DNA from 4 places in the Rossellomorea sp. LjRoot5 genome. Region 1 is predicted to be linked to each of the others. Evidence: riboswitches for the same ligand, from Rfam matches in the RefSeq annotation. Region 1 holds a riboswitch; each other region holds the start of a gene.
The links. A riboswitch is a leader RNA that binds a small molecule or an ion and turns the genes downstream of it on or off. The one in region 1 is predicted to bind S-adenosylmethionine.
Positions count from the first base shown of each region.

Region 2: it holds a riboswitch for S-adenosylmethionine, as region 1 does, so the genes downstream of both, ACSQ2E_RS03205 (homoserine dehydrogenase) here and ACSQ2E_RS12825 (methionine biosynthesis PLP-dependent protein) in region 1, are expected to answer to the same signal.
Region 3: it holds a riboswitch for S-adenosylmethionine, as region 1 does, so the genes downstream of both, ACSQ2E_RS06010 (methionine ABC transporter ATP-binding protein) here and ACSQ2E_RS12825 (methionine biosynthesis PLP-dependent protein) in region 1, are expected to answer to the same signal.
Region 4: it holds a riboswitch for S-adenosylmethionine, as region 1 does, so the genes downstream of both, mtnK (S-methyl-5-thioribose kinase) here and ACSQ2E_RS12825 (methionine biosynthesis PLP-dependent protein) in region 1, are expected to answer to the same signal.

Region 1 is NZ_CAXUQN020000001.1:2,479,821-2,487,340, reverse strand. Features, by position in the region: gene ACSQ2E_RS12830 (alcohol dehydrogenase catalytic domain-containing protein) at 1-848, opposite strand, end outside; SAM riboswitch class I at 1,157-1,266, shown strand; gene ACSQ2E_RS12825 (methionine biosynthesis PLP-dependent protein) at 1,358-2,482, shown strand; gene metC (cystathionine beta-lyase) at 2,475-3,659, shown strand; gene ACSQ2E_RS12815 (bifunctional homocysteine S-methyltransferase/methylenetetrahydrofolate reductase) at 3,675-5,525, shown strand; gene metH (methionine synthase) at 5,506-7,520, shown strand, end outside.
Region 2 is NZ_CAXUQN020000001.1:654,760-662,279, forward strand. Features, by position in the region: gene ACSQ2E_RS03190 (methanogen output domain 1-containing protein) at 63-695, shown strand; gene aspA (aspartate ammonia-lyase) at 885-2,315, shown strand; gene ACSQ2E_RS03200 (DUF2254 domain-containing protein) at 2,443-3,828, opposite strand; SAM riboswitch class I at 4,076-4,186, shown strand; gene ACSQ2E_RS03205 (homoserine dehydrogenase) at 4,311-5,561, shown strand; gene ACSQ2E_RS03210 (aspartate kinase) at 5,612-6,808, shown strand; gene ACSQ2E_RS03215 (L,D-transpeptidase family protein) at 6,849-7,343, opposite strand; gene ACSQ2E_RS03220 (spore coat protein) at 7,467-7,520, opposite strand, start outside.
Region 3 is NZ_CAXUQN020000001.1:1,187,711-1,195,230, reverse strand. Features, by position in the region: gene ACSQ2E_RS06035 (HD domain-containing protein) at 1-977, shown strand, start outside; gene ACSQ2E_RS06030 (hypothetical protein) at 1,169-1,615, opposite strand; gene ACSQ2E_RS06025 (M20 family metallopeptidase) at 1,749-2,945, opposite strand; gene ACSQ2E_RS06020 (MetQ/NlpA family ABC transporter substrate-binding protein) at 2,958-3,794, opposite strand; gene ACSQ2E_RS06015 (methionine ABC transporter permease) at 3,806-4,468, opposite strand; gene ACSQ2E_RS06010 (methionine ABC transporter ATP-binding protein) at 4,458-5,483, opposite strand; SAM riboswitch class I at 5,605-5,709, opposite strand; gene ACSQ2E_RS06005 (DUF2935 domain-containing protein) at 6,105-6,899, shown strand; gene ACSQ2E_RS06000 (aldo/keto reductase) at 7,051-7,520, opposite strand, start outside.
Region 4 is NZ_CAXUQN020000001.1:2,901,864-2,909,383, reverse strand. Features, by position in the region: gene ACSQ2E_RS14870 (metalloregulator ArsR/SmtB family transcription factor) at 118-711, shown strand; gene ACSQ2E_RS14865 (IS1182 family transposase) at 981-2,438, opposite strand; gene mtnA (S-methyl-5-thioribose-1-phosphate isomerase) at 2,931-3,983, opposite strand; gene mtnK (S-methyl-5-thioribose kinase) at 3,999-5,183, opposite strand; SAM riboswitch class I at 5,301-5,456, opposite strand; gene ACSQ2E_RS14850 (carbon-nitrogen family hydrolase) at 5,550-6,332, opposite strand; gene ACSQ2E_RS14845 (pyridoxal phosphate-dependent aminotransferase) at 6,454-7,520, shown strand, end outside.

The DNA.
Region 1 (7,520 bases):
GCTGTCTTGATCGGACTTATGGTCCCAAATTGATTATCAAAGTCAGAACCGAACGATTCATTTGGCTGAACGGTCCCATCCATTCCCACACAGTCTATCACAACATCAGCTCCCCCTTTAGTTTCTTCATGCAGGAGCGACCCGATATCGCTATGATTTTGAAAGTTGAATATTTCTGCTTGGTTGGTACGTTTAGCATGCGCAAGTCTATGATCTACCTGGTCTACTGCGATGACTCTTTCGGCGCCTTTCAATTTAGCGAATTTCTGGGCCATCAATCCAATTGGACCGCTACCTAATACAATGACCGTATCGCCTTTTTTTACACCACTGTTTTCTACGCTCCAGTAAGCAGTGGGTATTACATCGGAAAGGAAGAGAACACTTTCATCCTCCAGCTGACTTGAATCAGGGACTTTAAACGATGTGAAGTCTGCATACGGTACCCGCAGATACTCCGCCTGACCACCCGGGTATCCACCAAACATCTCAGTGAATCCGAAAAGACCGCCCACTTCTCCATGGGGATTGGACTCATCACATTGACTTTCCATTTGGTTCTCACAGAAAAAACATTTCCCACAGCCAATATTAAAAGGAATAACCACACGATCCCCTTTTTTAAGGGTTTTCACTTCCGATCCCACCTCTTCGACAATACCCATCGGTTCATGTCCCACAACATAATCTTGTTGCGGTTTTATTCCTCCCTTGTATAAATGTAAATCTGAACCGCAAATTCCGCTTGCAGTAATCCTTACGATGATGTCAGTATTTACTTGAATTTCTGGATTCGCTACTTCTTTCACGACCATCTTTTCTTTTCCTTGGAACGTAACGCCCTTCACTCTCATCACTCCTGTAAATTTTGTAAGATTCTTCTATGTGTTTAAACTCTTTTTGAGTGAGCTAAACATCAAGTCGTCCCAATTTTGAAAAACTGAATAAAGCGATGAGGAAGTCTTATTAGAAAATCTTGTTTAAACAGTGTTCCATCAATTATTAATTGGATTTAATTACCACTATTTATTCAAGCGTCCGTACCGATGGGATTTTAAATAAATAAAAAAATAAATTTAAAATTCTTACTTTTCATTGACAGTCTTCTATGTTTGGTATAAGTTATGGGAAAGTATTTTTTAAAAATTCATATTGTTTCTTATCAAGAGAGGTAGAGGGACTGGCCCGAAGACACCTCAGCAACCAGCCACAGTTACAGGTATGGTGCTAATTCCAGCAAGTTGATGTCAACTTGGACGATAAGAGGGAGAACGAACGTATAAAACCTTCTTATTTTCATAAGAAGGTTTTTTTGTTTTTCCCCTTTTCATTTTCTAGGGAAGAAAAGGAGAGAAGAATGTTGAAAAAACATATTGATACATTGCTTGTTCAGGCAGGCAATCGGAAGGATCCTGTTACTGGTGCCGTAAGCCTTCCCATTCATCTATCGACAGCATATGAACATAAAGGGATCGGTGAATCAACCGGTTATGATTATACGAGAACAGGTAATCCAACCAGGGCGACCCTTGAAGAAACATTGGCTCAATTGGAAGAGGGGCATAAAGGATTTGCATTCAGTTCGGGAATGGCTGCGATTCAGGCTATCCTGGGTTTATTCTCAAGTGGGGATGAATTGATTGTATCGAAGGATCTTTACGGAGGAAGCTACCGTTTATTTGTACAGTATGAAGCCCAATATAATATCAAATTTCATTTTGTAGATACAAGTGATGCTGACTCTATTAACGTACAAATTACGAAGCGGACGAAGGCTATATTTCTTGAAACACCAACCAACCCATTAATGAATGAAGCAAGTATTTCTGAGGTTGCCGGGATTTCAAAGGCGAATGGACTGCTCTTGGTCGTCGATAACACCTTCTATACACCTGTCCTCCAAAAACCGCTCAAAGAGGGTGCGGACCTGGTTATCCATAGCGCCACCAAATACTTAGGCGGCCATAATGACGTTCTGGCTGGAGTGGTTGTTGTAAACACAGAGGACTTAGCTGAAAGAATTTACACGATTCAAAATTCAATCGGTGCAGTGCTCTCACCATTTGATTGTTGGCTCTTAATACGAGGGATGAAAACCCTTAGCCTCAGAATGGCTCAGCATGAAAAAAATGCAGGGAGATTAGCCCAATATCTTGAAGGGCATGATTGTGTAACGGACGTCTTATATCCGGGGAAAGGAGGCATGCTTTCCTTTCGCATTGGTAAGGAAGAATGGGTCGGTCCCTTCCTACAAAATCTGAACCTTATTACATTTGCAGAAAGTTTAGGAGGAGTTGAAAGCTTTATCACCTATCCCGCCACCCAGACACATGCCGACATTCCTGAAGAAGAACGAAAAAGACTTGGTATCTGCAACAGACTACTCAGATTTTCTGTAGGAATTGAATTTATCGATGACCTGATTGAAGATTTGGAGAATGTTTTTCATCAATTGGAAAAAGAGGTGTTAACGTATGAGTAAAAAGCCATTTTCACTTCAGACGTCACTCATTCATTCCCGGGGATTTGATAAAGGGACAGGAGCTGTTTCTACTCCGATTCATCATGCTACAACTTTTCATCAACAGAATTTTGATCAATATGGAACGTATGATTACAGCCGTTCAGGGAATCCAACAAGGGAAACAGTCGAAGAAACGATAGCGGAATTAGAAGGCGGGGTAAGGGGCTTTGCCTTTTCATCCGGTATGGCGGCCATCTCAACAAGCTTTCTTTTGTTATCGAGTGGGGATCATGTTCTCGTATCGGAAGAAGTATATGGGGGGACCTACAGGATGATCACAGAAGTCCTTACTAAGTTTGATATAGAATACTCTTTTGTGAATATGAAGGATTTGCATGAAGTGGCTTGTGCAATTAAGCACAATACGAAGGTGATTTATATGGAAACTCCTTCGAACCCGTTATTGAATATTACCGATATTGAAGGGGTCGTGAAGCTTGCCAAGGCAAATGACTGTTTAACGTTTCTTGATAATACATTCATGACGCCACTGTTGCAAAGACCAATCAGTTTCGGGGTGGATGTTGTCCTTCACAGTGCGACGAAGTTTCTTGCCGGACATAGTGACGTCTTAGCGGGGCTTGCGGTAACAGGAAATGAAGAGATTGCCGGGAAACTTGCTTTTCTGCAGAATTCGTTTGGGGCGGTGCTCGGGGTACAGGATTGCTGGTTGCTCTTAAGAGGGCTGAAAACATTGCATGTTCGATTGAAGGAATCATCAGAGTCGGCTTATAAGATTGCAAGCTTTTTAGAAGGTAGAAAGGAAGTAGAAGAAGTATATTATCCGGGCTTGAGTTATCATCACGGTCGTGAAATTCAAGTTCGGCAGGCAGAGGGTCCCGGAGCGGTTCTTTCCTTCCGGTTAAAAGGGGAAGAGGAAGTGAAGCAACTCATCAAACATGTAAACATCCCCGTATTCGCCGTCAGTTTAGGAGCTGTTGAATCGATTTTATCCTATCCATCGAGAATGTCACATGCTTCTATGCCTAAAGCCGAAAGGGAAAGAAGAGGGATTACAGATGGATTATTGCGCTTATCCGTTGGTCTTGAAAACGCGGATGAATTAATTAAGGATCTACAAAACGGTTTAGAGAGTATACAAAAAATCAATCGAAACAACGTGATAAATTTGTAAAGAGGAGGGAGCGTCATGAAGCCGTTGCCGGAAGCATTAAAAGAGAGAATCTTGATTGCAGATGGAGCAATTGGAACATTGTTATATTCCTATGGAGTGGACAGATGCTTTGAAGAACTGAATCTTTCTCACCCAAATGAAGTGTTGAAAGTCCATAAAGAGTATATCGATGCAGGAGCAGATATCATTCAGACCAATACGTATGGAGCCAATTATCAAAAGCTTTCAAGATACGGACTCGAGGATTCGGTTAAGGAAATCAATACAGCTGCTGTTCGTCTGGCAAGAAAAGCAGCTGGAGAAAACACCTATATCCTTGGAACCATCGGGGGGATCAGGGGTATAAAACAAAATGTGTCTCTGGAAGAGATTAAAAGAAGCTTCCGGGAACAGCTTTACTGCTTATTATTAGAGGGGGTTGATGGCATTCTTCTGGAAACCTATTATGATTTCGAGGAACTGACCACCGTTCTTAGCATCGCTAAACGAGAAGCGGATATTCCCCTCATTGCTCAAGTTTCCCTGCATGAAACGGGAGTCCTTCAAAATGGAATGGAAATCAAAGACGCTCTTCAACAATTGGAGTTATTGGGGGCCGATGTTGTCGGCATCAATTGCCGGATGGGGCCATTTCACATGGTGAATTCATTAGAGGAAGTCCCCTTGCCGAAAAGGGCATTTCTATCCGTCTTTCCAAATGCGAGTCTCCCTAACTATGAAGAAGGTCGATTCTATTACTCTGCTGAGCCTGATTACTTTGGGGATATGAGCAATGAATTGCGGATCCAGGGTGCGAGAATCATTGGGGGTTGTTGTGGAACCACACCCGATCACATTCGTTCTGTAGCTTCAAGGTTGAAAAGCCGGGAGCCGGTGAAAGAAAAAGAAGTAAAAAAGAAAAAAGTAGTTCAGTTATCTTCACCATCCATCAGGGGAAGCTTGCTGCATGAGCAAGTAAGAGAAAAGAAAACCATTATCGTTGAACTCGATCCACCGAAGCATCTCGACACGAAATTGTTCTTCCAAGGGGCGTCGGCACTTAAGGAAACAGGCATTGACGCACTCACCCTTGCTGACAACCCGCTGGCAACGCCGCGTATTAGCAATGACGCGATCGGGAGTCTGGTCAAGTCGAAATACGATCTTACACCACTCGTTCATATCACTTGCCGTGACCGAAACCTGATTGGACTTCAATCCCATTTAATGGGCTTGCACACATTAGGAATACACAATCTATTAGCGATAACGGGTGACCCTGCAAAGATCGGGGATTTTCCAGGTGCTGCATCCGTTTATGATCTTTCTTCCCTGGAACTTATTGAACTCATTAAACAGAATAATGAGGGAATATCGTTTTCCGGTAAATCACTCCGGGAACGCACTCAATTTTCAGTGGGGGCAGCCTTTAATCCGAACTTCCGTCATTTAGACGCTTCTGTAAAAAGGCTTGAAAAGAAAAAGAAAGCCGGTGCCGACTATTTCATTTCTCAACCGATCTTTGGGAATGAACAGCTGATACAAATCCATGAAGCGACAAAGCATCTGGATGTTCCGGTTTTCATCGGAATCATGCCGTTGATCAGCTCAAGAAATGCAGAATTTCTCCACCATGAAGTGCCTGGTATCAATGTACCGGAAGAAACGAGGCAAAGAATGAAGGAAGCTGGAAGTGATCCTGTCATTGCTAGAACAGTCGGAATGGAGATAGCCAAAGATTTGCTGGATACAGCATTAGAACTATTTAATGGCATTTATCTCATCACACCTTTTTTACGATATGATATGAGCATTGAACTGATTCATCATATTCAAGAGAAAACCAACACTGAAAGAGAGGTTCCCTATGGCCATCACATTGTTTGAAGAACAGCTTAGAAAAAAAATACTCGTACTTGATGGAGCAATGGGGACGATGCTTCAACAAGCAAATTTATCCCCGGAGGATTTCGGAGGGAAAGAACTTGAAGGATGTAATGAAAATCTTGTCTTGACAGCGCCGGAGGTAATCTATGAGATCCATATGGAATATTTGAAAGCAGGGGCTGATATGATTGAAACGAATACCTTTGGCGCAACCCCCATCGTACTCGACGAATATGATTTAGGCTATAAAGCATACGAAATCAACAAAGTAGCAGCTGAAATCGCCAGAAAAGCAGTAGATGATGTCTCAACTCACGAGTGGCCAAGGTTCGTTGCGGGATCGCTTGGTCCAACTACTAAAACGTTATCCGTAACAGGAGGAGTAAGCTTTGATGAACTGGCAGACAACTACCGTGTTCAAGCAGAAGGCCTTCTCGATGGAGGGGCTGATGTGCTCTTACTTGAAACAAGTCAGGATGCTTTAAACGTAAAAGCAGCGAACCTCGGAATTCGAACGGCTTTCGAATCCAGAGGAAAAGAAATCCCGATTTTATTATCCGGAACCATTGAACCTATGGGCACGACACTGGCCGGGCAATCAATCGAATCATTTTATCTATCCCTTGAACATTTAAACCCTTTGGTCGTTGGTCTGAACTGTGCAACGGGGCCTGAATTTATGCGTGACCACATCCGTTCGTTATCGGGTTTAGCCACTACCTATGTAAGCTGTTACCCGAATGCCGGACTCCCAGATGAAGAAGGGAATTATAATGAAACAGCAGATTCCCTCAGTGTAAAGATGAAAGGTTTCGCGGAGAAAGGTTGGCTGAATCTTGTAGGAGGGTGCTGTGGTACAACACCGGAGCATATTCGCGCCCTTTCAGATGTCGTGAAGGAATTCCCGCCCCGTACACCGAAAGAATCTCATCCCCATGCGGTGTCTGGAATTGAAGCTTTCGTCTATGAGGATGAAGACAGAAGACCGATTCTGGTCGGAGAACGGACGAATGTCATCGGTTCAAGAAAATTCAAACGATTGATTGCAGAGAATAAGATAGAGGAAGCGTCAGAGATTGCCAGGGCGCAGGTGAAAAATGGGGCTCAGGTAATCGATATCTGCCTTGCCGACCCCGATCGTGAAGAAGTAGAGGACATGAATGTTTTTATTCAGGAAGTTGTGAAGAAAGTAAAAGTTCCACTTGTCATCGATTCAACGGATGAGAAGGTGCTTGAGGCCGCTTTGAAATTTTCTCAAGGAAAAGTGATCATTAACTCAATTAATCTCGAAGACGGAGAAGAGAGATTTGCGAAGGTCGCTAAACTGATGAATGCCTTCGGAGCGGCAGTGGTGGTCGGGACGATTGATGAAAAGGGCATGGGTGTATCAGTAGAACGAAAGGTTGACATTGCCCTTCGTTCCCATAGACTGTTAACGGAGAAATATGGGATAGCTTCTGAAGACATCATCTTTGACCCTCTCGTATTCCCTGTCGGTACGGGGGATCAGCAATATATAGGATCAGCCAATAGCACCGTGGAAGGGATTAAGAAGATTAAAGAAGCCTTGCCTGATTGCCCTCATATACTTGGGGTCAGCAATGTTTCATTCGGGCTGCCCCCTGTCGGAAGGGAAGTCCTCAATGCTGTGTATCTTTACCACTGTACAAAGGCTGGCCTCGACTATGCCATAGTCAACACGGAAAAGCTAGAGCGCTTTGCCTCTATTCCTCAAGAAGAAGTCCGAATGGCTGAGAAACTCTTATTTGAGACGACGGATGAAACCCTTGCTGAATTCACAGCATTTTATAGGGGGAAAAAGAAAGAAGTAAAGGCTCCTGTAAATACAATGACCTTAGAAGAACGATTGTCTCATTATGTAGTCGAAGGGACGAAGGAAGGGTTGATAGCCGATTTAACTCTTGCCTTGGAAAAATATAACGCTCCCCTTGATATCATCAATGGTCCCCTTATGGCAGGAATGAGCGAAGTTGG
Region 2 (7,520 bases), 1.8 Mb from region 1:
ACTACGGTACGGTATGCCTTTAAATGAGCCTAATGTCATAGATCAAATGAAGGAGAGATGGAATGGAAACGAAAACTTCATTAACCGGGACGATTTTTTTAAGTAAGCTTATCACTCAATATGCTCGTATCCACCAGAAGACGGTAGGGAAAACAGCAGATGAATACATCCGTCAAATTGGACTGCGTACTGGGGAATGGATTGAAAGTCTGTATGGGAAGAAGGATGAAGAATGGACGATTGAGCGGTATGCTGAAGTCATAATTGATTTGAAGAACTCCATCGGGGGTCACTTCTATATTTCAGAAGTGCACCCGGATCATGTGGTGGTGAAGGCTAAAGGCTGTCCGTTCGGTGAAACCGTTAAAGACGCCCCCCATTTATGCAATATGACTTCAAGTGTGTTCGGCGGGATCGCGTCGCGTAAATTCGGCTATTCAAAAGTGGTTTTACGGAAAAGGATTGCTGTAGGGGATTCAGGCTGTGAGGTAGCTATATATTTCCGTGATACGCCAGCTGAAAAAGGGGATGTATATGAAGACCTCAGCTATACCCCGGATCATGGTAACCCGTTTCAATGGGAGGAAGAAACCATCCGATTGCTGAATGAGCAACTGAGACAGAGCGATGAGCTTGTAATGAAACTTGTAGGAGAGCTTGAAGAGTTAAGGGACCAGGTAAAACAGAGAAAATGAGTGGTACTTATGAATCAAGTTGAACTGGTGCGCCTCGAGAATTGATATGGGGTGTTTTTATTGCATGGAGACTTCAAACGCGGACAAATGAAAAAAATGGGTTTCTCTCAAAATCGTTGCCTACTGACCAGGGAATTGATAGAATCATCAATTGGAGAAGCTGTAAATTAAAAAATAGGGAGAAGAAAAATGATCAATGTCACTAGTGGATTTAGAATAGAGAAAGATTTTCTTGGAGAAAAAGAAGTACCCCAAGATGTGTATTATGGAATACAAACGTTACGGGCAGTGGAAAACTTTCCGATTACAGGATATAAAATTCATAAAGAGATGATCGATGCCCTGGCAGTCGTAAAGAAAGCGGCTGCACTTGCAAACATGGAAACGACACGCCTCTATGACGGAATCGGTCAAGCCATCGTGCAGGCCTCCGAAGAGATACTTGAAGGAAAGCTTCATGAATTCTTCATCGTGGATCCGATTCAAGGAGGGGCAGGCACATCCATCAATATGAATGCCAATGAGGTCATTGCCAACCGCGCACTTGAGCTCATGTCCCATCGTAAAGGGGAATATGGGAAAGTGAGCCCGAACAGCCACGTAAATATGTCACAGTCGACCAACGATGTATTTCCGACGGTCATCCATATTTCCACCCTGAAATTATTAGAGAAGCTCCTCGACACAATGGAGCATATGCTGAATGCCTTTAGACAGAAAGCCCAGGAGTTCGATCACGTCATTAAAATGGGACGTACCCATCTGCAGGATGCCGTACCGATCCGCCTTGGCCAGGAGTTTGAAGCGTACAGCAGAGTAGTGGAACGCGACATTAAACGTATCGGACGAACTCGCGATCATCTGTATGAAGTCAATATGGGGGCAACAGCAGTAGGGACCGGCTTGAACGCGGATCCTGTATATATAAATAGTGTTGTGAAGCACCTGGCTGATATCAGCGGTTTGCCACTGACAGGGGCTGAACACCTTGTCGATGCTACGCAAAATACGGATGCATACACAGAAGTGTCGGCTGCACTCAAGGTCTGCATGGTCAATATGTCCAAGATCGCCAATGACCTGCGTATGATGGCTTCTGGACCCCGTGCCGGACTTGGTGAAATTTCACTGCCAGCAAGACAGCCCGGCTCTTCCATCATGCCGGGTAAAGTGAATCCGGTCATGCCGGAACTGATCAATCAGGTAGCCTTCCAGGTGATGGGGAATGATCAGACTATTTCACTGGCCTCAGAAGCCGGCCAGCTTGAACTTAACGTAATGGAACCTGTTCTTGTATTCAATCTCCTTCAGTCCATCAGCATCATGAACAATGCGTTCAGAAGCTTTACGGACAACTGCCTCGTCGGGATCGAAGCGAATGAGACACGTATGAAGGAATATGTGGAAAACAGTGTAGGCATCATCACGGCGGTCAATCCTCACCTGGGATATGAAGTCGTTTCACGGATTGCCAGGGAAGCCATCCTAAAAGGGAAGTCTGTGAGAGAACTTTGTCTCGAATATGATGTTCTTACCGAAGAAGAGCTTGATCTGATCTTGAATCCTTTTGAAATGACGAATCCAGGAATTGCAGGGCGTGTACTTTTTGATCGGGAATAAGAGATATGAAAACGTTCCGTTAAGATAATGACGGAGCGTTTTTTTATAGCAGCTTGCGCAAGGAGAAGACCTCGCCATTGGCCAAACAAAGAAAAAGCTTGCTCCCTCATGGAAGGGAAGAAGCTTTTTACGTGTTTTCATTGGCTGACGGGTAGAATTTATTTTCTATTTTCTTATACTCCTCAAGGTTTTGAGTGAGCCGTGCCAGCTTATGGACTTCCTGCAGGAGAAAGGTCTTATCCAATTCATAAATGACTTCCCTCTCTATATGGTCAATGGTATTGCAGGCGAACTTCCAAATGGCTTCATGCTTGGCCGTTTGAATGGATTCAGCAATAAGGGCAAGTGCCCGCACAATGTCCGTGATGATCAAATGATTGTCTTTTGCATAGTGACGGATATAGCCAAATCCCCGATATAGGTAATAATCAAACGGTTCAGATTGAAGGACGACCCGGGTTCTTCCTTCCTCATCGATTAAGTAGGGGGTGAAGGATAAGTGATCCTCAATTGTCAGCATGAGGTCGGCCATCTGATCGATGGTATTAGACGCGGTTTTAGGGTCATCATTCCCGAGTGATTTGATTGCCACTTCGGCCAGCTTGTGAATCCCCATTTGCAAGTCTTGAATTTCAGTTTCTTTATGCCCCATTTCAATGAAGTCGAGGTAGAAATTTGTTGAAATATCCTTTGTGTCCGGTCCCCATATGCTCAAGATTTCATTTCCGGCCAAGACGTAGTCCCCGACTTTGTAATGAAGCTGAATGATAAGGTTCTCAGCCTTTGCCATTTGAATTATTCCTTGAAAATCGATTAATTGAATATAGCCTGAACCCCTAGCACTCACATGAAGGGTATTCTGTTTATACTGATCCATCGTATCGCCATGTTCTGTCGTACGATGGGTCTCCAAATCTTTTTTAAGCGTTTGGTTGATCATCACTTCAGAAACCTGCTTCATATTGTACGTAATATTATGGACCTGCATCCAAGTCGAGGCATGGTTGATGAAGAATATGAACGTAAGGGCTGTAAGGAACGCCAGTCCGATCGTCATGACCGGCGCAGCGACGAACATTTCGTCCTTTGAACTTCCGATAAAAAGGAAAAGGAAGAGCACGTAAACGAAACTGCCGTTGAAAATGCCGAGGGCGTGCTGCGTCTGTTTGTCCGAAATGAAATCCAACAGCATCCTGGGTGAAAACTGTCCGCTGAACATCGTCAGCACGACGAGCAGGGAATTGAGCGTAAAAGCACTGAGTGTCAGAATGCCACCTATGAGTGTGCTTACCAGTATGCGAGTGACAGATGCATCCATACTTAACATATCAAACGTATACTGTGACACTTCCAGATAGAGATCTAAATAAAGGGTAACGGCGACCATGAGAAAGGACAGGCATATGTATATAAAGGGCATATACCAAATGGTGAGCCTGATTTCATGCATGCGCTGCCGTTTTGACATGAGCAAATATTTTTGAATGGATAAAGGAAGGATCTTTTTTAACATGATCGAAACGTGTCCTTTCTAGTAAATGGATATGGGTTAGTTTTCCCTCTCTAACAGGGTTAAAACTCCCTTCAACCAAAAAGATTAATAGAAATAGGAGTATTCCAAACTAAACTTATTGGAAATGTCCCATCCGGCTTAAGTGAAAGAATTTTTAAAAAATAACAAAAATTCTATTGACGAAGGGGTGAATCCCCTATATAATCCAATTCATACTCAAATATCAAGTGAAAACATAACGTTATATCTCTTATCAAGAGCGGCGGAGGGATAGGCCCTATGAAGCCCGGCAACCTGCAGGATCAGTCTGTAAAGGTGCCAATTCCTACAGATTCCATGTGGATCTGGAAGATAAGGGGAGGAGCATGGTCAATCAGCCCTCTTCTTACAAGAAGAGGGCTTTTCTGCATACCCTCTTTCTTTCCACCACGCCTTCAGACAGGAATCGTACGTGCAGGTAAAACCGGAAAAAAGGAGGCTGAATGATGTCAGCGATAAATGTGGCGCTTCTGGGCTTTGGAACAGTTGGTCAAGGGGTCTATGAAGCCATTGATACTCATCAGGAAAGATTGAAAGAAGTACTCGGTAAAGAGGTGAAAATAAGGGCAATCCTCATTAAGGACCCCTCTAAGCAAAGGGAAATAGATCCGTCCATTTTGGTCACGACAGAATATAAAGACATTCTCGACATACCTGACCTTCATGTGATCTTTGAAGCGATAGTAGGAGAAGAACCGACTTATACGTATATTACTCAAGCCATCGAGAAGGGGATTCACGTCATAACGGCCAATAAAGCCATGTTTGCAAAATTCGGTCCCGATCTTTTGGAAAAGGCATTAAATCATGGGGTGTCCATTGGTTTCGAAGCGACCACGGCCGGAGGGATCCCGGTCATCGGCACCATCCGTCAGCTCCTGAAGGTAAATGAAATCAGAAGCATTCAAGGCATATTGAATGGGACATCCAACTTCATTCTATCCCAAATGAGGAAAAAGGGGCTTTCCTTTGAAACTGCTCTAAAGCAGGCGCAAGAGAAGGGATATGCCGAAGCGGATCCGACGAGCGACATTGAAGGATATGATGCCTTTTATAAGCTTCTGATCTTAAGTCAGACCGCCTTTGGCAAGCAGACTGACTGGAAGGATATCCGGCGGAAAGGGATCACACACTTGACGGCGGAATGGCTGCAGGCAGCCGAGTCCTTCCGTTTGCGATTCAAGCATGTTGGATCACTGGAACGTGACGGATTCAATCGCATCAAGGGAGGAGTGGAACCGACCCTTGTCCACGACACCCATCCTTTTTACGGGGTGGAGGATGTGGAAAACGCAATTTCACTGAAAGGGAGTCTGGTAGGGAGAGTCACACTACTCGGTCCCGGAGCGGGGAAATATCCGACTGGAAGTGCCATGGTGGAGGATTTCCTCTCCCTGATACAGGGGAAATACACCGTTTCTCCCGAAAAGACGGTGACGAGCGAAGATTCCCAAGAAGAAAGCATCAGCCAATGGGTCCTGCGGTTCAAGGAAAAAGAGGAATATCAAAGCTGGATTACACCGTTCACCTTAAAGGACCGCATTCAGCTTGGAGAATATCTTTACGTGTTTGTCGAAGGCAGAAAAGAAGATCTTGAATCTCTTCTTCAATCACATGACCACATTCAGGCTGTATCGATTTTACACGAAATTCCTCTTGAAAATGAAGTGAAGGAAGGAATCGGTGTTTTATGACGGCTGTAGGGAAAGCAGAAAATAGATCTGATAGAAAGTAGGGGGATCACTTGAGTATCATTGTTCAGAAATTTGGTGGAACCTCTGTAGGTTCTACGGATCGAATGAAGCGGGTGGCCGGTCAAATCGTGAAGGAAAAAGAAAAGGGGAATGACGTCGTGGTTGTCGTATCGGCGATGTCTAATACGACGGACATCCTTGTGAAACTGGCAGGGGAACTTTCTGATTATCCCGGTAAAAGAGAGATGGATATGCTCCTCGCGACAGGGGAACAGGTCACGATTTCCCTTCTGACGATGGCCCTTCAGCACAGAGGGATGAAGGCCATCTCCCTGACAGGTCGGCAGGCGGGGATTCGGACCGATGCAGTGTTCGGCAATGCAAAGATCACTTCCATTGATACGGGAAGGATAAAAGAAGAATTATCCGATGGACGAATCGTGGTGGTGGCCGGATTTCAAGGCGTCACCGAAGAGGGGGAGCTCACCACTTTAGGCAGGGGTGGATCCGATACGTCAGCTGCTGCATTGGCTTCAGCCCTGAATGCCGAGCGATGCGATATTTATACGGATGTGGACGGGGTGTATACCTCCGATCCGAGAGGGGTCGCCCGGGCTGCCAAAATCGACGGCCTATCTTATAATGACATGCTCCGGTTTGCCGTGATGGGAGCCAATGTCCTCCATCCGAGAGCGATTAAACACGCCAAGGAACATGGAGTACCTATGATCGTCCGTTCCAGTTTAAAAGAGGGGCGGGGAACCGTCATCAGCGGGAAAGTCCAAAGAAATGATGCCATCGTGGGGGTAGCCCTCCAGGAAGAAATCTCGGTCCTTACGATCCATGGATGCGATGGAGGGGAATCCTTGATCCTCTATGATCTTGATTCACACCATATTGAAACAGAAAGAATCAGGCATCCGCAAGGTCTGGCTCTGATCATTAAAGATCAGGATGTTCCCCTGGTGAAAAAAATCGTCAGGCAATATAACCAAGCCTACTCTCATTTTGACATAAGGGAAGATGTATCGAAGGTATGTGTGATTGGAAGCATCAAGTCTTCAGGGGAAGTAAAAGAAAAGGTCACGAATGTCTTCCATGATTACCACATAGGGAAGGTGTCCGTATGGGAATCGTCAGTGGGACTGAGCGCCATTGTCGATCGCACGGACGCTGAAAAGGCCGCAAGAATACTTCATATGCACTTCGGGTTGGACTATATAGAATCCAAAAGGGCGATTTTATAAAGGGAAAGAAGTGTATAGTCCGCCCTATACACTTCTTTCTTTATGGGGTGATGGATACGGGAGTCCCGATTGGTACGATGCCCGAGAGCTCTTCCACGTCTTTGTTATTCATACGTATACATCCTTTGGAGACTGCATTGCCTATGGAGGCGGGGTTATTCGTTCCGTGGATCCCATAGCTTTCTTTGGATAAACTCATCCACATCGTTCCAAAGGGCCCCCCGGGATTCGGTGCTTTATTGATGATGATGAATTCCCCGATGGGCGTTTCGAAAAGGATCCTTCCGACTGCAATGGGGTATTCTTTCACTTGAACACCATCTTTGAATAATCGGAGAGTCCGGTTGTTGACAGATACTTGAATTCTGTACGGATTCCCGGTGGTATCGGGGATTCCGGGGATGTTGATCGTCTGTCCAGGGTATAGTTGATCCGGGTCGATACCGGGATTGGCGTTCAGGATGTCAGGCAGGGGAGTCCTGAAATCCCTTGATATCTGATTAAGAGTTTCTCCTGTCTTGACGGTGTGAATCAATGGTACCAAACCTCCTATTTTCACCTTCTTATCATTCTATTCTATGTGTCAGGGGGAAAAGTGGTTCAATAGCTCATATTAAAAAAACCTGCATCCATGAAGGTGCAGGCTTTAAAGTATAGATCATTGGGGCAGGTTTTGCTGTGGGACAGTCGTATAGCTCTGCAGCATGAGGGC
Region 3 (7,520 bases), 1.3 Mb from region 1:
TTCACAATATGAGAACGCTTGGTATTAAAAAGATCGAAAAGAAAGTTCCTTATGCAAATGAAACATTAGTCTTTTTCTCTCCGCTTTGTGAAAGGTTAGGGTTAGTTGAATTCCAATCGGAACTCGAGGAACTTGCTTTTAAGTATCTCAACCCCCAAAGGTATGTAAGTGTAAAGAATCTTAAAGTTAATTATGAAAAAATTTTCTCCAACATCTTTCATTATTGTAAAAGAGACATCTTAGAAAATAACCAAACACCTCTTACTGTAGACATGAAATGGCATTCTGCACCCATCTACGTTTCTTATTCAAAACTTCAAGAAGGAGAGTCTCTCTCTAAGCTTTTCACCATTCATATCATCACAGATACCCAACTAAACTGTTATACACATTTAGGAATCATACATAACTCATTCAGACCTGTTCCAAGTATGTTTCGAGATGAAATTTCAGGTCAGCGAAAGAGATTCGATAGCCATCTTAAAACCTCCGTCATGGTTCAAGATGTTGAGGTCAACTTTGAAATCAAAACGAAAAGCTCTTTGAATATGAGTATATTTCATTTACTCAATGAACTTTCTGTCCCAGAAATAGAAGTGCTCAGTTCCGATTTGCTAAGAGATTCAATTCAGTCTGTTAAGGCTGTTTCGACTGATCCTATAGAATTTTATGAATTGATTTCATTCGAATTACTGCATAATGATATTACAATTTACACTCCTAAAATGGATGTAGTATCCCTACCCGATGGTTCAACCGTCTTAGATTTTGCATTCTTTTTAAATCCTACAATAGCAACAAGGATGGGCGGTGCCAAAGTAAATGGGAAACCAAAACCTCTTTATACAACATTAAAGGATATGGATCTAGTCGAAATATTGTTGGAAGGGCATGAAACTGTAAAAGAAGATTGGTTGAACTATGTACAAACCTCAAAAGCAGTTAAGGAGATCAATAAGAAGCTAAACAACTGTTAAATTACGCTGGAACTGGATGTTTCATAAACGGGGATTCTAATAAATTTTGGAAGGCGGATGTAGTTATTCTTGATTTAAATGCATTAACCTGCCCTTCAATCCATTCACTTCAAAGGAAAAAGCGTTAATCCTTTTTAGATCAACGCTTCCTTTCATTTATATATTATTGGATTACGCCTGGTATGGAACGTTTACTCACTCATATCTTCTTCCATATCCTTTTCGTTTAAATGATCCTCGACTTCTTTCATGGATTTATAGCTTGAAACATCTGTCACTTCAAGTCCATCGGTTTCGACTGCGACAAACCCGTCTGAGGATTGGAGAATTTGCGCTTTTATTTCTTTATTCCCGGTCAAGTTGTATTTTTTGACGAGGGTGGTTTTTCCTTTTTCCTCCATTGCTGTTAATTCAGCAGAATAGGAATCGAGGTCCATACCCTTTTGGATTCGTTCCTGCAGCTTCTCACTGTCGAGCATTTCGGCCGCCTGATCTTCCATTTCCTTCGAATCCTGCTGGTCGCTCATTTCTGCCGTATCGCTTGAGGTATTCTCTTCCGGCTCGGCCTCTTCTGAACCACATGCTCCCAGGATCAAGAGTGCGAAAAATAGGTTTCCTGCAATCAGTAGTTTTTTCATGTCGTTCTCCTTTCTTTGGTTTCTACGATACTTTCTCTCATTTATTCATTATCCTCTTAGGGTTTTTGTTAAACATTGGAACATTCTCCATTAATACAAAAAAGACAACCGTGATTTGGCTGTCTCTTCGTCTTTATTTTCCTGAACCGAACTCTTTCCATATTTCTTCTAAAAGCCCCATATCTGTCAGCAGTTCATACCCCGTCAAGGCAAGTGCCTTTGCCCCGATCACAAGGGCACGGTCACCCTCGGTGGATTTCGCCGCTTCCCTGAATTCGTTCGTATGGACGACGAGGGATTCGGGCCCGATTTTGATATAGGGGTGGATGGTCGGGACCACCCGGCTGACGTTTCCGGCGTCGGATGAGCCGAGTCCCTTTCGTTCCGTATCGTCGAAGGATTCGCCCAGTGACTCAATGGAGCGCTGGAATACTTGATCGAAACGGCGGTTGAGCTGAAAGTGATCGACTTCATTTTGGATTTTGATGATATTTAGTTTCGTCCCGGTGGCAAGGGCCGATCCCTCAGCGATCGCTTTTACTTTCTTCGTGACTTCATTGCATGATTCCCTGGTTGCAGCGCGTATATAGAAACGGGCTTTTGCATAGTCAGGGACGATGTTGGGGGCGTCTCCGCCGTGGGTGATGATGCCGTGGATCCGTACATCATCGGTCACATGCTGGCGAAGGGCGTTAATCCCGTTGAACAGCTGGATCACACCATCGAGGGCATTGATGCCGTCTTCAGAGGAAGCTGCCGCATGGGCAGACCTTCCTTTAAATTCGAAATCAAGCGGGTCCACCGCTAGGGTTTTTCCTGTCTGCGTTGTTCGGTTGAACGGATGAACCATCATGCAGGCATCTACTCCTGCGAACAAGCCTGCTTTTACAAAACTGCCCTTCGCACTTCCGTTCGGGCCGCCTTCCTCGGCAGGAGTCCCGAACACCACCACTTCCCCTCCTGTTTCCTCGAGTACGGACGACAGGGCGATGGCCGCCCCGCAGCTTGCCGTCCCGATGATATTGTGACCGCAGGCGTGACCGAGTCCAGGCAGGGCGTCATATTCAGCCAGGTAGCCGATGACCGGCCCTTCTTTCCCTGAATGTTTGCGTGCCACAAAGGAAGTCTCATGACCCGCCACTCCCCGTTCAATGGAGAACCCGTTGGCTTCAAGGAGGGTGGTCAAGGTCTCTGAAGCAAAAAACTCTTCGTTTCCGATTTCAGGTTTGTCGTGGATCTGATGGCTGGTCGACACGAGTTTCACCGCCAATTGATCGACTGCTGAGACGATATTGTTTTTACGATCTGCAATCACTGCTGGTTGACTCATCTCTTTTCCCTCCTAATGCAATTCACTGACCGGCACGAATGTCGGGATCAGGGAATCTTTGTATGATTTCTTGATATGTTCCGCTACGTCATCTTGCTGATAGAGCTCAACGATTTTTTTATAAGTCTTATTGTCTTTATCTTTTTCCTGGGCCGCAATGATATTGATGAACGGCTTGGATTCCGCTCCTTCGATATAGATGCTGTCATCGACCGGGACGAGTCCTGCTTCCACCGCCACACCATTATTGATGATCGATGCCGCAACATCCGGCAGTACCCTCGGTGTCTGGGCAGCAACGACCGGTGTGAATTCAAGGTTTTTCGGGTTTTCTTTGATGGCTTCGAGACCCTGTGACTGATCAAATCCTTCTTTCAGTTGTATCAAACCTGCTTCTTCCAGTAAGAGAAGGGCACGGCCGAGGTTCGTCGCCTCTTGAGGGACGGCTACCTTGCTTCCTTTCGGTAAGTCTTCTACCGATTTATATTTTTCCGAATAGATGCCCATCGGCGCGATGATCGTCGAGCCGATTGGTACAAGGTCCAGATTATGTTCTTCAACGAAAGAGTCAAAATACGAAATCGTCTGGAAGGCGTTCAGGTCGATATCCCCATCGGCCAGCGCCTGGTTCGGTCTCACGTAATCGGCAAACTCCACAATCTCGATGTCAATCCCTTCCTTCGCTGCTTTCTCTTTCATATACTCCCAAATCGGCACCCCGGATCCATTCACTCCGACTTTCACGACTTCTTTTTCTCCAGAGCCGGATGCACTGTTTCCCGAGCATCCGCTCAATAGTAGGGTAAATAATAGAATCGCGATACTTGCCAGGCTGATTGATTTTTTCATATTCCTCTCTCCTATCGTCTCCTGATGATTTTTGATAATGTATTTCCTGCTGTCTGAAGTCCCTGCACCATCACGACTAAAATGATGACAGTCACAATCATGACGGATGTTTCAAATCGCTGATATCCGTAAGCAATGGCGAGATCCCCGAGGCCACCGCCTCCGACTGCCCCGGCCATGGCCGATGCCCCGACAAGTCCGATGGTCGCGATTGTGATATTCAGGACCAGTGTGCTCAATGCTTCAGGAATGAGGATCCCGAAGATGATCTGCCACGGCCCTGCCCCCATGGACTCCGCCGCTTCAATGACACCCGGTTCCACTTCAAGGAGCGAGCTCTCTACCAGTCTTGCAATATACGGTGCCGCAAATACGACAAGCGGTACGACGGCTGCCGCCGTTCCGATCGAAGTGCCCACTACCAATCTTGTAAAAGGGATGATCGCCACCATCAAGATGATGAATGGGATCGAACGAAACACGTTGATGATGCTGCTGAGTACTGAAAAGACGGCTTTATGTTCGAGTAAGTGCCCCTTCCTCGTCACCACGACGATGATGCCGAGGGGAAGTCCGATCAACGTTGCAAACAGGAGGGAGAATGACACCATCGCCAATGTATCCCATGTCGCTTCTATAATTCGTGGCCAGAATAATTCCCAGTTAACTTGCACGCTTCTCCACCTCGCTTACGAATAATCTGTTCTTCCAATATTCCAGGATTTCTTCCGTTTCGTTCTTGCTGCCGATGATCTGTACGATGAGATTACCGAACGGCTTGCCCTGAAGTTCCGTGATCTGTCCGAACAATACATTGATATGGGCATTGAATTTCTTTGCCGTTTCGGAAAGGATCGGCGTGCCCGTTGAATCCCCTTTGAAAATGAGACGGCAGATGCGTCCTTCTTTGCTGTCATTCAATTTATCAAGAACCGATGCCGGCAGCTGATCATTCATGACACTCTTCACAAAGTTTCTCGTCGTCCGGGTCTGCGGGTTGGAGAAGATATCGAAGACGCTTCCCTCTTCCACGATTTCTCCATTTTCCATGACCGCGACCTTATCACAGATTTCCCGGATGACCCCCATTTCGTGGGTGATCATCACAATCGTAATGCCATACTCCGCATTGATTCTCTTTAATAAATTCAGAATCGATTCCGTCGTCTGAGGATCCAGTGCTGATGTGGCTTCATCACAGAGCAGAATCGAAGGCGACGTCGCCAGGGCCCTTGCTATCCCCACCCTTTGCTTCTGCCCTCCTGATAGTTCATCGGGATAATGTTTCGCTTTGTCTTCAAGCCCGACAAATGCAAGCAACTCCTTTACTCTTTTGTTGATTTTATCTTTCGGCCATTTTGCCAGTTTCAGAGGATAGGCGATATTCCCCGCCACCGTCCGGGATTGAAACAGATTGAAGTGCTGAAAAATCATCCCGATGCGGTGCCGCTCTTTCCTCAGATCGATGGCCGATTGGTCCTTCAGGCTGCGCCCCTCTATGAAAATATCACCCGAAGATGGTTTTTCTAAAAAATTGAGACAGCGGACAAGCGTGCTTTTTCCTGCCCCACTGAATCCGATCACACCATAAATCTCTCCCTTCTTCACTTCAAAGGAAACATCCCTCAAAGCGGTGAAGGGGCCATCCTTCGTCTCAAAAACTTTCGTAACATTCTGAACTCTGATCATATAGGACTTGCTCCTTTCCCTATGTATTCTTCCTGATGCCTGGATTTAAGGACATGCCTGAAAATAAAAAGTGCCCCCCTTCATAAGAAGAGAGGCACAAAAATATGTATATGTCCCGCTCTTCTCATCTTTCAAGTCATATGACTTGATGGAATTGGCACGGTATTCATAAGAACCCGTTGCCGAGGTATCGCAGGGCCAGTCCCTCCACCTCTCTTGATAAGAAGATATCGCTTTATTAAGTTAAAGTTATGATGCGTTTATGCATTAGGGTAATGGTAAAGGATTTCAGTTGGGTTGTCAATCCTGTTTTTGAAAAAATTTCATTAAGGAGGACATCATCAAATTGGTTACTTTAGCCTGTCTTTAACTAGTTGTAGCGCTATTTTACGCTTTTCAAAGAGAAGCAAATTGAAGATCGACAAAAAAGTTCAGACGATAAAATTTTGCTGCAAAAAGCACAGATTTTCCTCGGCAGATACTTTTGTGGTGACACAAAATCCGATACGTTCTCACGAAAAAAATCCATTCCTACACAAATCTTTTCAAACGGTTCATCTGGAATAAGACAACGTTACAACACGTATATTGAAAGGAATATTCAAATAAGAGGAGGATTTCATGACAAATCCATTCGTTGCAAGATCGTTGGATGAAATTAGATTCTGGTCCAGGATAATGAAAGAACATGCCTTATTTTTAAGTTTGGGTTTCACCTATGAGCAATCACAACTAATTGAAGAAGCTAAACAGTTCATCACTTTATTTAAAAAGATAGAAGAAAAATTATCTAGATTCACGTTAAATTCTGAATTACGTCAGGTTCAAGCATTCAATAGCGAGGTTTACCAAGCAGCTGCTGCTATATGGGGTTATAAACGAAAGATATTAGGGTTAACCCTTAGATGTGAAATCAGGCATAATAATTTCCCCCTGTTAATTGATCATACAAGTAGGGAGGCTGCCTACTTTGCTAATCGATTAAAGGAACTAAATGAAGGCAGGCTCGCACCTACACCGGATGATGTAATCCAGGAAAATGTATTCTTTTTAAAAATTATGGCTGACCACGCCAAGTTCATCGGGCATCTTTTAGATCCTTCAGAAAGGCAGTTGGTTGAACAGGCCAGAGAATTCAGCCATGATTTTGATCAGCTAATGTTTCAGGCAGTTGATTTAGATTCTATGCGTCATCAATCAGAGACTGAACCATTACTGGATCAGTTCTTGGATCAAAACAGAGTCTCAGTGGTTTCGTTAAGAGATTTTAAGAAAACAGCAAGAGAATTAATTGAGGCATGTCGTATTAAAAGCAATATTCACCCCCTTTTAGCTGATCATACATTTAGAGAGGCTGAGAGATTCTTGGAAATCATTGATTTATTTGAAGCAAATATTAACGGGAATCAAAAATAAGATCATATAATAATTTCAACTTTCAACACTAATTTAAGGAATTGAAAATATGACTTTTGGTTAGAGGAATGCATTGCTTGATAGTAAAAAAACCACACATATGAGACATATCCAAAATGTGTGGTCTTATTTTAATTTGATCTTCAACTATTTATACCAATGGATGTGGTACATAAAGTTCTTCTAAACTCTTAATCTCTTCAGATGTCAATCTGACTGATAAGGAGGACACTGCATCTTCGAGATGGCTTATCTTGGTCGCCCCAATGATTGGTGCTGTGACTTCTTCCTTTTGTAACAACCATGCAAGTGCGACCTGTGCGCGTGGAATGCCTCGATTCGCAGCAACCTCTGCGACTCTTTCCGCCAATTTGCGATCGGCTTCTTCTGTCTTTATAAACAGGGCCTTAGCTACTTGGTCATTCTCTGATCGAAAGGTCTGCTCATTCCACTCTCGGGTTAAGCGACCTGCAGCAAAAGGTAGATATGGTGTCACGCCAACTCCATCATCTTTACAAAAAGGCAACATTTCTCTTTCTTCCTCTCGATAAAGCAAGTTAAGTCTATTTTCCATAGAAATGAACCGAGTCCAACCGTTGCGTTCTGCTACATGTTGAGCTT
Region 4 (7,520 bases), 420 kb from region 1:
GTTTTTATTTTTTGTGACACAATTATGGGGGGGATTCTGAAAATAATAATTGATAATTCAATCTGTTTAGATTATCATCTAATTAGATATAAGTCGAAAAAGATAGGGGGATTAATGTTGCAATTAAGTAAGCAGATAGCGTTTCATAAGACTATGGGGGACCCGACCCGTATCAAGATTGTTTATTTATTGGCAGAAGAGAGTTTGCATGTGGGAGCCATAGCCGGAAAGCTGGGACTTACTGCGCCAACGATCTCCCACCATTTAACGAAACTGAAAGAGTGCAATCTTGTTTATTCACGGAGAGAGAAGAACACGGTTTACTACTATTTGAATAAAAAAGTATTAAGTCATCACGGGGATGTTCTTCACAGGTTTGCTCAAGAAGAGAAAGGGGAGAGGACGATGTCAGAGAAGTTAGTGAAAGAAAAACAGAAAGTGAAGAATAATTTTCTGGAGAAAAATGGACGGATCAAAAGTATTCCCGCCCAGCAAAAGAAAAAATTATTCATTCTTGAACATCTCGTGGAAGGTCTGAAGGTGGGTGAAAAGTATAAGGAAAAAGAGTTGAATGAGTACATTCTCCAATTTCATGAAGATTTCGCCACCTTGAGGAGAGAGTTCATCATCCACCAGTTCATGTATCGGGAAAACGGCATCTATGAGGTGAATCCGAAAGAAATGTGGGCATCTACTAAACTTTCAGATTAAAAAGAAAGAGGCTGGGACATAACTAAATCCATTTCTTCTAAAGGCGAACAATCATAAATTAGTTAGGATCACTTGATACACCGCTGTTGATTTCCGTGCAAGACTTCGCTTTCCTCGGGCGGAAGGCGAGCCTCCTCGTCACTGTCGTTGAGGCCACTGATAATATACCGATTATTTGATTTGTAAAACAAAAATGAGTTTTAAAGAACACAAAAAGAGTGTATTTGGGGGTTTTTCTCCCATAATACACTCTCATTTTTCTTTCTTTCTTACTTTTTTTCGTTCATTAGTTTTATTATTCGCTTGATATTCACCGCGAAGATGGAGGTGGCTCCTTGGATATGCATACCTAATAGACCCGCGGCGTTGGCTTTATCGTACCCGTGTCTGTTTTTGAGTTCACTATTCTTAGCCTCAATTTTATATCGAGAACGTGAGAGTTCTTTGAACTCTTCGGAATGTTGGAATGTCTCGTGCTCCGAATGTTCCTTTGATTTAATGGTCAGAGAGTAGCTCTTTGTCTTCGCCCCTTCTGTGTAACATCCTTCTCGAATCGGACACTCTTTACATTTCTCAATGTTCCAATAGAATTTTATTCGTGTGTTACGATTCTTGTCTCTTTTTTTTATGTGTCCACTGTTTTTAGACAAGTGTCCCGCGGGACACATATAGCGACCTGCATCTTTGTTATATACGAAACTGTCATCTTTTCTTCTGCCATTTGTTATAAGGGGATGCAGCTTAGAAACGAGCTTAAGTTTTTCTTTATTGGCATAAATGAGATTTTCTTTTCGAGAGTAAGCTTTGTCACCAATGACTGCCTCTATTTCAACTCCATTTTTTTTCGTTTTATCAATTAAGTCAGGAAGATAGTTACCATCCGATTTTTCTCCGGAAGTAATAATAGCCGCTGTGATGATTCTTTCATCCGAAAGGGCAAGATGGGTCTTATATCCATGAAAAGAATGGTCTTCAGATTTGTGTCCGACTCTCGCATCAGGATCCGTTGAAAAATGGGTATTATACTTACTATCTTCAACGGCTTCCTTTAAAACGTTAAGCTTTTCCTTCACGGATGGGACTTTTGCAATTTGTGGAGATCGTTCAACCACAGACACTAACTGTTCGGTGTATGTAAGTTCTTCTTGGTAGCCCCCGTCAACTGGTTTACTAGGGAAACTTTCTTTCATTTTCTCATCATATTGGTAAATCGTCTTACGAAGCTTTTTGGACAATTCTTGTAAGTATTGTGTAGCTGATTTTGAGTTATATCGAGAACTAGTATGAGTGGCGTCTAGGATAATGGATTTTCCTAATAAAAGATTGTGCTCAAGGGCTATTTCTACCGTCTTTCCGATTAGTAAATCAAGTAATTTCATATCCTTAATACGCAGTCTTCGAAATTTAGTAAGAGAACTTGGGTCAATTACAGGCTCCTCAGGAGCGAGATCTAGAAAGTATTTAAATGACAAATCGTATCGAGAGCGTTCGACAACATCGACATCTGATAAGTCATAAAACACTTTCAGTAAGAGGTATTTAAACATTCGAATAGGTGGAATGGCGTTTCTACCATTATCAATACTATAATTTTTTTTAAGTTCATCCAGTATAAAGGAGAAGTCAACGAGTTCTTTCGTTTGTCGCAGTAGGTTATCTTTTGGAACTACGAGGTTGTACAACTCGTAATATGGACTTAAAACTAATTCTTCTTGTTTTGATAACATTGAGAACACCACCTATTCACTAATACTTTAATTATAAAATAAAACAGTCAGACAATCCTCATTTTCATGAAGATTGTCTGACTGAAATTAGACTTTTTCAGTGGCCTCACTGTCGTTCCTGCGGGGTCTCACCTATTCCGCTTTTCCCGTAGGAGTCTTCGTCTTGCACTCCAATCAAAAGCTAGATCCTGCTATATATACTGAATGTGCTTTAGCAATGATAACAAAAGGGTCATTCATCAAGATAGGTGTTATTCGTACACAGACTGTAGTTTTCTCATTTTCGATCATTTGGGGTGTGTCGAAGCAGAATGAATCATTCACATCTGTTTAGAAAGAGTATTTGTATAAGTAACGGTTAAGGTCACTGCCACTAATAGAGTAACATCCAATGAAAAATCCGAACGATTTCGATTTTCAAAAAAGAATTTCGAATGATCGTTCGGATTTTCTTTCAACTAAATACTTTCGTCCCAACCTCTTTCAACATGATTATGATAGGTTCATGGTCAGTTGGATGCTTTCTTGAAAATGAGGATACAGCACGCCCTTTTCTGTGATGATGCCTGTGATCAACTCATGAGAAGTCACATCAAAGGCTGGATTATAAACAGGAACATGTTCGGGTGCGATCATTGAGCCAGCCATCGTCGTGATTTCGTCTGGGCCCCTTTCTTCAATCAGGATATCATCGCCGTTTCTAGAGGTGAGATCGAAAGTCGAAGAAGGGGCAGCCACGTAAAATGGAATATTGTAATGGTGACATAGGATTGAAAGCATGGACGTACCGATTTTGTTCGCGGTATCCCCATTCGCAGAAATCCGGTCTGCACCGACGATCACGGCCTCCACACCTTTTTCTTTTATAGTATGGGCGGCCATGCTGTCAGTAATGAGGGTCACTTCGACACCTGATTGCTGAAGCTCCCATGCAGTAAGTCGTGCGCCCTGAAGGACCGGGCGTGTTTCACAGGCGTATACGTGAAACCCTATTCCCCTTTCCCGGCCTAGGTGAAAGGGAGCAAGTGCCGTTCCATATTTACTCGTTGCAATAGATCCCGCATTACAGATGGTCATAATTTTCCTCTTGTCATCTAATACATCCAATGCGTATTCACCGATCATCCTGCATACTTCCTCATCCTCAGTGTGGATCTGGATGGCAGTATGAAGCAGGTCGGTCTTGGCTTCATTAACGGATTGTGCAAGGGCAAGAACTTGTTCCAACCGATTCAATGCCCAGACCAGGTTGACTGCCGTCGGCCTCGAGTCAGCGAGATATTCTTTATCCCTCCTGAAAAGGTTATTGAATTCTGTCAGATTGTCTGTTTCATAATGGCAAGCAGCATGAGCCAATCCATAGGCAGCTGTGATCCCGATTGCCGGGGCACCTCTCACTTTAAGTGAAACGATGGCTTCGTAATAGTCTGTAATGTTCGTTAGCGTTAGATATTCCACAGTGTTCGGCAGCTTTTGTTGATTAAGAATCAGTAAATGATCTTCATGCCACTCGAGTGAAGTTGGAATGGTTGGTGTATGTGTCATGAGTATCTCCTTTAATTATTCAGAATGTGACCGTACTAAAGTCAAAAGCTCTTCAATGGAAAGAATGTGTTTCCGATTTACAATCAGTTTTTTTCCAAGGTTGAGGCATGCCCGTTTGGCCTTTAATCTTTGTTCTTTATCTTCGATGCTCTCGAGGTCATCCACGTGTGCAAGACCGATCGTCCTTCTGATGCACTCGCATCCTGCAAAACCGATGCTGTCCTGAAAGCTCTTCTCCAATACATACTCAAGGTACCCACTCACCTTTGTGTAAGCGTCGCCACTTTCCTTCCAATGTCTGGAGAACGTAGCAGAGAAGACGTTCCAAGTATTTTCGATATGGTGGAGGACGGGTTCCTTTTCACCTGGACTCGCGATCACTTGGAAAATAAGGTTTGCAATAAACTGACCGATATCGAAACCGATCGGTCCATAAAAAGCAAATTCCGGGTCGATGACTTTTGTGTGTTGGTCATCCACAAAGATACTGCCCGTATGGAGGTCTCCATGAAGCAGGGCTTCCCCTTCTGTTAAGAAACTCTTTTTGAGCTTCGCCACCTCAAGCTTTAAAGTGAAATCATCCCATAATTGTTGCACATCCCCGGATAATTCCTCCTCAAACTCATTCGTTTCACTGTTGAAAAATGGATCCGTGAATACCAGGTCCTCTGTGATTTTGCATAGTTCAGGATTGGAAAATTCCTTCACATACTCCTTTTTCTTAAATGGATGAAGGGCATAATCAGATGTGAAATACAGTGTATTTGCAAGAAATGTACCAATGTCATCAGATAATCGGGGGTACTTATTCCCATTGATCAAGCCGGTACGAGCGATTGTGAGGTTGCTTAAATCCTCCATTACTGTGACGGCGAGGGAGGGATCAGAATGATACACTTCCGGGACGAGGTCTCCTACAAATGAGCGCTGAAGGAGTAGGGCACCCGCTTCAATTCTTGCCCGTTCGATCGTAAGTGGCCAGCTTTCACCTACAACCTTTGCATAGGGTAGGGCCTGTTTGATGATGATTCCTTTATCTGTATCCCTTTCAACTACATGAAAAACCAGATTCAAGTTCCCATCCCCGATTTCTTCACATGTTAAAAGTGAACCATCTTCAAAGATTCCTAAATGTACAGCCATAGCGATGGCCGACTGTTCCGTCAGTGGTTGATACGTATTGAGTTTAGTGATTGCCATTTTCTTTCCTCCTTTAGTGCACCCTTATGAAAGTAGGGGTGTTAGGGAGGCTTTTCCGTGGCATAAGAAAAGCCTCTTTCCATGTTCGAAAGAGGCTTGAAGAGTCATCTTCTTCGCCTCTTATCTCCCAGAAAGACTATCTTTCTGTTGGAATTAGCACCGTGCCTTACTGGATTGATCATCCGGCGCATACTGCGCCCCGTTTTACAACGGTATTACGGTCGGTTGCTGGGCTTCATAGGGCCAAATCCCTCAGCCAGCTCTTGATAAGAGTTGCGTGTGCTATTAAATTAAAATTCTGAATGTTCATTTGAATTGAATGGTACCATTGGAGTATTTTCCATGTCAACGGTTTTTTAGTAATTTCTAATAAAAGTCCGGTCTCCGATCTTGAAAGATCGGAATTTGTTTACGGACCTTTTCTACTTCCTGCAAATTGATTTCAGCAGAGACCAGCTGTTCACTTTGGGTTCCTTTTGCAAGGATTTCACCCCATGGGTCGATGATAAGGGAGGTGCCGCCGAATTCGTTACCAGGGTCACTCCCCACACGGTTGCATGCGAGCACAAAACATTGATTTTCAATTGCACGTGCCCTTAAGAGAGTCTGCCAGTGATCAATTCTTGCCGCCGGCCATTCAGCCACCACAAAGACGATCTTCGCTCCCATCATGACATGTTTCCTGAACCATTCAGGAAAACGTATATCGTAACAAATAAGTCCTGCCATCCTGTTATCATCAAGAGAGAACGCCCCGTCTTCCTGTCCAGGAAGTAAATAATGATGTTCATTCATTAGTTTGAATAAGTGAAGCTTTGAATACTGTTTCACCAACACACCATTAGCATCCGCCACCAATAGTGTATTCCTTACCCCATCTTTTGATTTATTGGCAACAGAACCACCAACGATGTGAATGGAATATTTTTTTGAAAGTGAAGTCAGGAAGGAGGAAGAGTCTTCGGCTTCTTCATCTGCGATCTCATCTATCCGTGTAAGATCATAACCTGTCGTCCACAGCTCAGGAAGAACGACGGTACCGCACCCTTCTTCCTTTGCTTTTTTTACCCACTGTTCCACTTTAACTTTGTTTTCTGCAGGTTTTCCAAACACGATATCCATCTGGGCGAGACCAACCTTTTGAATCATTACCTTCACCTCGTTATGTACTTTTTGTCAATTATTCCTTTACATTCTGTATGTTCCGTTATATCATTTGTGACTAGAATTTGAAAGTAATTAATTTTCAAAAAAATGAGTGGGTGAATGGATGAAACACTTTGAAAAAGCAAAACGCTTGGATTTATTACCGGAACAATTTTTCGCTTCCCTCGCAGGGACAGTGAATGCTGTTGTGAATGAGGGGCATGACGTCATTAATTTGGGGCAGGGAAATCCAGATCAGCCGACGCCTTCACATATTGTGGAAAAATTAACGGAAGCGGCTCAATCTCCTTCCAATCACAAATATCCACCATTTCGTGGTTTATCGAGCTTTAAAGAGGCAATCGCTGCCTTCTATTTCCGCGAATACGGTGTGGAGATGGATCCAGAAACCGAAGTAGCGGTTCTCTTCGGAGGAAAAGCGGGTTTAGTGGAAATCCCTCAATGTTTATTGAACCCCGGCGACGGAGTATTAGTCCCTGATCCCGGTTATCCGGATTATGTATCGGGGGTGGCATTGGCAGAAGCAAGTATGATCAAGATGCCGTTGAGAGAGGAAAATGGGTTTCTCCCGGACTATCGGGTGCATTCCCGTGAAGAATTGGAAAGGGTAAAGTTAATGTTCCTCAACTACCCCAATAATCCAACAGGTGCGACAGCCACAAAATCCTTTTTTGAGGACACGGTGGAACTTGCGTTAAAACATGATATTTGTGTGGTGCATGACTTTGCTTATGGGGCGATCGGTTTCGATGGACAGAAGCCTGTGAGTTTTCTAGAGACGGAAGGTGCAAAGGATGTCGGGATTGAGATATATACATTATCGAAAACCTATAATATGGCAGGCTGGAGAGTCGGCTTTGCCGTTGGGAATAAGAGTGTCATTGAAGCAATCAACCTCCTCCAGGATCACCTTTACGTAAGCCTGTTCGGAGCGATTCAAGAAGCAGCCACTACGGCCATACTGAGTTCTCAGGATTGCGTAACGGAACTGGTTGCAACATATGAAGAACGAAGACAACTCCTGATCTCGGGTCTCCAGGCAATAGGGTGGGATGTAAAAGCTCCGCAAGGTTCCCTTTTTGCCTGGCTTAAGGTGCCGGAAGGGTTCACTTCTGTTGAGTTCTCAACCTATTTACTTGAAAAAGTCAAAGTGGCCGTTGCTCCTGGTGT